2 regions of the Rhizobium sp. WSM4643 genome follow, and region 2 is predicted to be linked to the other one. Evidence: riboswitches for the same ligand, from Rfam matches in the RefSeq annotation. Region 2 holds a riboswitch; the other holds the start of a gene.
The links. Region 2 has a riboswitch for S-adenosylmethionine ahead of N1937_RS00935 (O-succinylhomoserine sulfhydrylase). Riboswitches for the same ligand answer to the same signal wherever they lie in the genome.
Positions count from the first base shown of each region.

Region 1: linked by a shared signal. The riboswitch ahead of metA (homoserine O-acetyltransferase MetA) and the one ahead of N1937_RS00935 (O-succinylhomoserine sulfhydrylase) in region 2 are both predicted to bind S-adenosylmethionine.

Region 1 is NZ_CP104040.1:4,324,827-4,328,213, forward strand. Features, by position in the region: gene N1937_RS21350 (aldose epimerase family protein) at 1-334, opposite strand, end outside; gene metA (homoserine O-acetyltransferase MetA) at 561-1,484, opposite strand; SAM riboswitch at 1,532-1,609, opposite strand; gene N1937_RS21360 (ABC transporter ATP-binding protein/permease) at 1,724-3,387, shown strand, end outside.
Region 2 is NZ_CP104040.1:185,049-188,435, forward strand. Features, by position in the region: gene apaG (Co2+/Mg2+ efflux protein ApaG) at 1-107, opposite strand, end outside; gene N1937_RS00935 (O-succinylhomoserine sulfhydrylase) at 367-1,551, opposite strand; SAM riboswitch at 1,594-1,672, opposite strand; gene N1937_RS00940 (2'-deoxycytidine 5'-triphosphate deaminase) at 1,746-2,840, shown strand; tRNA gene N1937_RS00945 (tRNA-Gly) at 2,900-2,973, shown strand; gene N1937_RS00950 (MotA/TolQ/ExbB proton channel family protein) at 3,208-3,387, opposite strand, start outside.

The sequences.
Region 1 (3,387 bases), 720 kb from region 2:
CGATATTGTCGCTGCCGCCATGCAGATGCGTGACGCCGTTTTCATTCGGCTCGAGCTGATAGTCCTTGCCGTCAAGCGTGAACCTGCCGCCGCCGACGCGGTTGGCGCAGCGGCCTGGCGTTGCGCCGAAGTAGGACGAATAGAGCGGGTAGCTGTCGAAATCGTCGAAGCCGAGCTGCAGCGGCGCGTCATGTCCCTCGAGGCGCAGATCCTGGATGACCGCACCCCAGCTGATGATCTTGGCCGTCAGCCCGCCGCCTTTGATCTCGACCCGATAGACGGTCTCGCCCGCCTTCGTTCGCCCGAAAACGTCCCGCTCCAACTTATCCGACATGATCGACCGTCCATTCTATCTCTGCTGCAAATTCCTCAATTCGGAACCGATTTGAGGAATTTGCAGCGATTCAACATGTGCATTGCACGTCCAACGAAGACGCGCGGTGCTGTAGGCTTCAGGACAGGAACCTGCCCGCATTTGCTTCGATCCGCAACCGATGGATCGGAAAGAAAAGCCGCAGCATCGAGGCAGTGGCATCGGCTCGCGGCGCGATCGGCAACGGTCAGAGATCCGTGCCGATCTCTTCCACATCAAAGGGCGTCGTCTGATAGATTTCGTTGATCCAGTTGCCGAACAGGAGATGCGCATGGCTGCGCCAGCGGTTCTGCGGCGCAAGCGCCGGATCGTTATGGGGGAAGTAATTGTGTGGCATCTTGATCGGCACGCCGGCGTTGACGTCGCGGAAATATTCGTCGGAAAGCGAGGTGGAATCATATTCGACATGGTTGAACATGTAGAGCCGCCGGCCCCGCTTCTCGTGCACGAGGCACACGCCCATCTCGGCTGATTCCATCAGGATCTCCAGACTTTCGGATTTTTCGATATCGGCGCGGCGCACTTCGGTCCAGCGCGACACCGGCACTTCGAAATTGTCGGAAAAGCCGTTGAGATAGATCGAGGAAGGTTTCAGGTTCCGATGGCGGTAGACGCCGAAGGCCTTCTCTTTCAGCTCGTATTTCGGAACGCCGTGAAAATGATAGATCGCCGCCATCGCGCCCCAGCAGACGTTCATCGTCGAATGGACATTCGTTTCCGTCCAGTCGAGAATCTCCTGCATCTCCGCCCAATAGGTGACGTCCTCATACGGCAAAAGCTCGATCGGCGCCCCGGTGATGATGAAGCCGTCGAACTTGCGGTGCTTTACCTCCTCCCAGGTCTGGTAGAAGGCAAGCAGATGGTCCTCGGACGTATTCTTCGCCTTGTGGCCGCCGATGCGGATGAGCGACAGCTCCACCTGCAGCGGCGAGGCGCCGACCAGGCGGGCCATCTGCAGCTCGGTCTTGATCTTGTTCGGCATGAGGTTGAGCAGCCCGATCTGCAACGGCCGAATATCCTGACGGATCGCCAACGTCTCGGTCATCACCCGCACGCCCTCCTGAACCAGGGTTTCGAAGGCGGGCAGCGTATCGGGGATCTTGATGGGCATTGCGGTCACTCGATCAAAAACAAAAACCGGCGGCGACAAAAATCGCTACCGGTCCGCACGCGGCCCTTTAGCGACTTTTTTAACGTGGCTGCAAGCCGGCCGGCCAAATCACCACGGAGGCCTTAATTAGACCCAGTCGAATTGCGAATCAACTGGCGAATGCATGCAGGAGAGACTCATGCAAGCATCATCACACTTTAATGACTGATAGAATCTGTTGATAGACCGGTAACGCCACCATGTTATTAATGGGAGCATGGGCGGTGTGGAAAAGCGTAATGGCAGATAAAATCGAGAGGGGGCCGGGCATCCGAAGGCAGGATAGGGTAGGGTATGATTTCAGCCTGACATATCGCCTCGGCGTCATGTTCTCAGCATTCTGGAATTCGGAAGTGCGTGGCAAGGTGCTGTTTCTGGCGACGGTGCTGATCCTCGTCATCCTGGCGACATCCTATGGCCAGGTGATTTTGAACGAGTGGAATGCTCCCTTCTATGATTCGCTGGAGCGCCGCGACCTCGGCGAATTCTTCCACCAGCTCGAAATCTTCGCGATGATCGCCGGCACACTGCTGCTGCTCAACGTGCTGCAGGCCTGGCTGAACCAGATGACGGCGCTCTATATGCGCGAAGGCTTGTCGCGCGATCTCGTCGACCAGTGGCTGAAGCGCAAGCGGGCGCTGCGGCTCGCTTCCAGCGGCCTGATCGGCGTCAATCCGGACCAGCGTCTGCACGAGGATTCCCGCAACCTCGCCGAAAGCACGACAGGGCTGGTTCTCGGCCTGCTGCAGTCGACCATTCTCCTGGTGAGCTTCATCGGCGTGCTCTGGGAGCTTTCGAGCGGCTTCATCTTCCGCATCAGCGGCCACAGCTTCTCCATTCCGGGCTACATGGTCTGGGCGGCGATTTTCTATGCCGCTTCCGCCTCGGTGCTCAGCCAGGTCGTCGGCCGCAAGCTAGTGAAGCTCAATGCCGATCGTTTTTCGAAAGAGGCCGAGCTTCGCTTCACGCTGATGCACGCCAACGAAAACATGCCGGCAATCACCGTTGCCCGCGGCGAGGAAAACGAGCGCCGGCGCATCAACACCGATATCAGCTCGGTGCTGAGGGTCGTCAAGCGGCTCGCCATGGCCAATACCAATCTTACCTGGGTTTCAGCCGGCTACGGCTGGCTGGTGATCGTCATCCCGATCATCGTTGCCGCCCCCGCCTATTTCTCCGGCGGCCTCACCCTCGGCCAGCTGATGATGTCCGTCGGCGCCTTCAATCAGGTCAACACGGCGCTGCGCTGGTACGTTGCCAATTTCGGCCCGATCGCCGAATGGCGTGCCACGCTGATGCGCGTCACCGATTTCCGCCAGGCGCTGGTCGAGATGGAAGAGGACTTCAACCTGAAGGACAGCATAGCCTATGAAAACGCCGCGCCCGGCACGCTGACGCTGAAGGATGTGGTGATCATCGCTAAGATCGGCGAAGACATCGATGAATGCGGCGGTTTCCGCCTGCTTGAAACCGATGTCGTGATCAAGGCCGGCGACAAGATCATGATCAACGGCGATCACAGCGTCAACCGTAAGCTGCTGTTCCAGGCGATGGCCGGCCTCTGGCCGTGCGGCAGCGGCACGATGGGTCTGCCGCCGATCGACGATATGGTGTTCGTTCCGCAGGTTGCCTACGTTCCCGGCGGTTCGCTGCGCGAGGCGTTGGCCTTTCCCGAAAGCCCGGAGAAATACGAGAAAGCGGCCGTCGAGGCGGCCCTCGAAAAGGCCGGCCTGCATTCGCTGGTCGCAAGGCTCGATACCCGTGCCCGCTGGGACAAGCTGCTCGACAGCGACGAACAGAAGGCGATTGGCTTTGCGCGCCTGCTGCTCGTGCGCCCCCGCTGGATCATCTTCGAGGAAGTCCT
Region 2 (3,387 bases):
ACGATCCGGTAACCCCAGACATAGCGATCGTCTTCCGGATCGGATTGCTCCTCCAGATAGAACGGCTCGACGACGACTTCGATCTCTCTTGTGAGGGCGCGATACATGCCTTGCACCTTAATCAAGATATGTTACCCGTATCTTATAAGAGGCTTTGTCCGTCAAGAAACGGAACAGTTATCATCGCTGAAACGGCTGTGATCCGAAAGGTTTTCGATCGTTAAGCCTAATCGTCAGTGTTAATTCCGCTTCGGAACGCCGCGGCGGACGAACTTGTTCCCCCCGGTCTCACCTTGGTGAGATCTGGCCTCACCTTGGTGAGGACCGGCCGGACCCCGCGTGATATCCGGCCGTTATGACTGCCGATCAGGCCGAGACCTTGGCAAGCGCCCGCGCGAAATCCTCGATCAAGTCGTCGGTATCCTCGATACCGGCCGAAAGGCGGACCGTTCCAGGCGAGATACCGAGTTCGGCGCGCGCCTCTTCCGTCAGGTTCTTGTGCGTCGTCGTCGCCGGATGGGTGATCAGGCTCTTGCTGTCGCCGAGATTGTTGGAAATCTTGACGATCTCGAGCGCATTCTGCAGCGCAAAGGCCGCATCCTTGCCGCCCTTCAGCTCGAAGGCGACCAGCGTCGAGCCGCCGGTCATCTGCTTGGCGATGATATCGGCCTGCGGATGGTCCTTGCGGCCGGGATAGATCACCTTGGCGACCTTGCCTTGCTCGGCCAGGAAATCGGCGATCTTCGCCGCATTCTCGGTCTGCTGGCGCACGCGCAGCGGCAGCGTCTCGATGCCCTTCAACAGCGTCCAGGCATTGAAAGGCGACATCGCCGGGCCGGTATGGCGGAAATAGTCGTGTAGGTTCTCGTCGATCCATTCCTTGTCGGAAAGCACGACGCCGCCGAGGCAGCGGCCCTGGCCGTCAATATGCTTGGTGGCGGAATAGACGACGATATGGGCGCCGAGTTCCAGCGGCTTCTGGAAGAGCGGCGTCGCAAAGACGTTGTCGACGACGACCTTGGCGCCGATCTGGTTGGCGAGCTTGGCGACGCCTGCGATATCGATCACTTCGAGCGTCGGGTTGGTCGGGCTTTCCAGGAAGAACACCTTGGTCTTTGGCGTGATCGCCTTTTCCCAGTTCGCCAGATCCCGGCCGTCGATCAGCGTGCAGTCGATGCCGTATTTCGGCGCCAACGTCTCGACGACCCAGCGGCACGAACCGAAGAGGGCGCGGGCGGCGACGATATGATCGCCTGATTTCAGCTGGCAGAGGATTGCCGCGGTGACGGCGGCCATGCCGGAAGCGGTGGCGCGGGCGTCTTCGGCGCCTTCGAGCATGCACATGCGCTTTTCGAACATGTCGTTGGTCGGGCTGCCGTAGCGGGCGTAGATGAAGCCCTCCGTCTCGCCTTTGAAGCGGGCTTCGGCCGCCTCCGATGTCTCGTAAACGAAGCCTTGGGTGAGATAGATTGCCTCGGACGTCTCGCCATATTGCGAACGCAGCGTGCCACCGTGGACGAGTTGGGTTGCCGGGCGCCAGGTCTTGCTCATGCCATCACCTTCACATAACAAAAAAACCGGTCGCAAAAGCAGACCGGTTTCAACCCGGTCTTTTTAGCCACTTGTTTAACGTGGCTGCAAGCCGACCGGCCAAATCACCACGGGATAATTCTGCAATACTGCTGTTAGCTGCTTGCGTCAATTCCCCGAGTTTGGTTTTGTCGGCGGCAAATGATGGATGAGGCATGATGGCTCGCGAAACGGGAATTCTGGCGGATCGCGCGATCTCCGCGCTGTTCGAAACGGGGCGTCTGATCTCCGAACGGGAGCTGGACCGCGACCAGATCCAGCCGGCAAGCCTCGACCTGCGCTTGGGCGCCAAGGCTTTTCGCGTGCGCGCCAGCTTCATGCCCGGCCCCTCGCACCTGGTTGCCGACAAGCTCGACCGGCTGAGCCTGCATGTGATCGACCTCTCCGAGGGGGCGGTGCTCGAAACCGGCTGCGTCTATATCGTGCCGCTGATGGAGAGCCTGGCCCTGCCGGCCGACATGTCGGCCTCGGCCAATCCGAAGAGCTCGACCGGGCGCCTCGATATCTTCACCCGCGTCATCACCGATTACGCCCAGGAATTCGACAAGATCCCGGCAGGCTATTCCGGCCCGCTCTATCTCGAAATCAGCCCGCGCACCTTCCCGATCGTCGTGCGCCGCGGCTCGCGCCTGTCGCAGATCCGTTTCCGCGTCGGTCAGGCCCTGCTCGGCGAGCCCGAACTGTTGAAGCTGCATGAAAGCGAGACGCTGGTGGCCAGCAAGCTGCCCAACGTATCAGGCGGCGGCATCGCCCTGTCGATCGACCTCGCCGGGGACAAGGACGGCCTGATCGGCTATCGCGGCAAACATCACACCGCCGTCGTCGATGTCGACAAGAAGGCCGAGCACGACCTCTTCGATTTCTGGGAACCGCTCCACAGCCGCGGCCGCAACGAGCTGATCCTCGATCCCGACGAGTTCTATATCCTCGTCTCGCGCGAGGCCGTGCACGTGCCGCCGGATTATGCCGCCGAGATGACTCCGTTCGATCCGCTGGTCGGCGAATTCCGCGTCCATTATGCCGGCTTCTTCGATCCGGGCTTCGGCCACGCGCCTGCCGGCGGACGCGGCAGCCGCGCCGTGCTCGAAGTCCGCAGCCACGAAGTGCCCTTCATCCTCGAAGACGGCCAGATCGTCGGCCGCCTCGTCTACGAACACATGCAGGAAAAGCCCGCAAGCCTCTACGGCTCCGGCCTCGGCTCCAACTACCAGGCCCAGGGCCTCAAACTCTCGAAGCACTTCCGCATCTGAAGCGTTGCGTCAGGCGCGACTTGACAGCGGCCCCTATCTGTTGGAAATCTCGCTTCATCGCGGGTGTAGCTCAATGGTAGAGCAGCAGCTTCCCAAGCTGAATACGAGGGTTCGATTCCCTTCACCCGCTCCAGCTGCCTTTCCAACCATGTCCAGCATCAGCGTGCCTATTGTCTCAGCATATGTACATGGGTTCGACCAACGGTCCTATCGAACCCCACGGTGAGGAGGCGGCCCCTAATCGCGCTGCCATAATTACTCGCGAGGCTCCGAAGACAAAAAGCCGGGTCGCTGGGGCAGATACCAAATCATTTTACAGCAAGTCCTCATTAGAGGAGGCGCCTGCAAGCTTCGAACCATCGTCCGGCTAGGGCCTCCGCAAGGCAATCTTCAAAATTCGGACTAGTAATGAAGCGCCAAGGAAAAAAATAATGCCCAACTGGCTTGTCTTCATCGCCATACTTATCTCTCCGGTAATCGGTCCTATAAGGGTAGCCTTTTGAAGGCTGTTGGAAATGTCGATGCCCCCGAGCACCCACAACGCTTC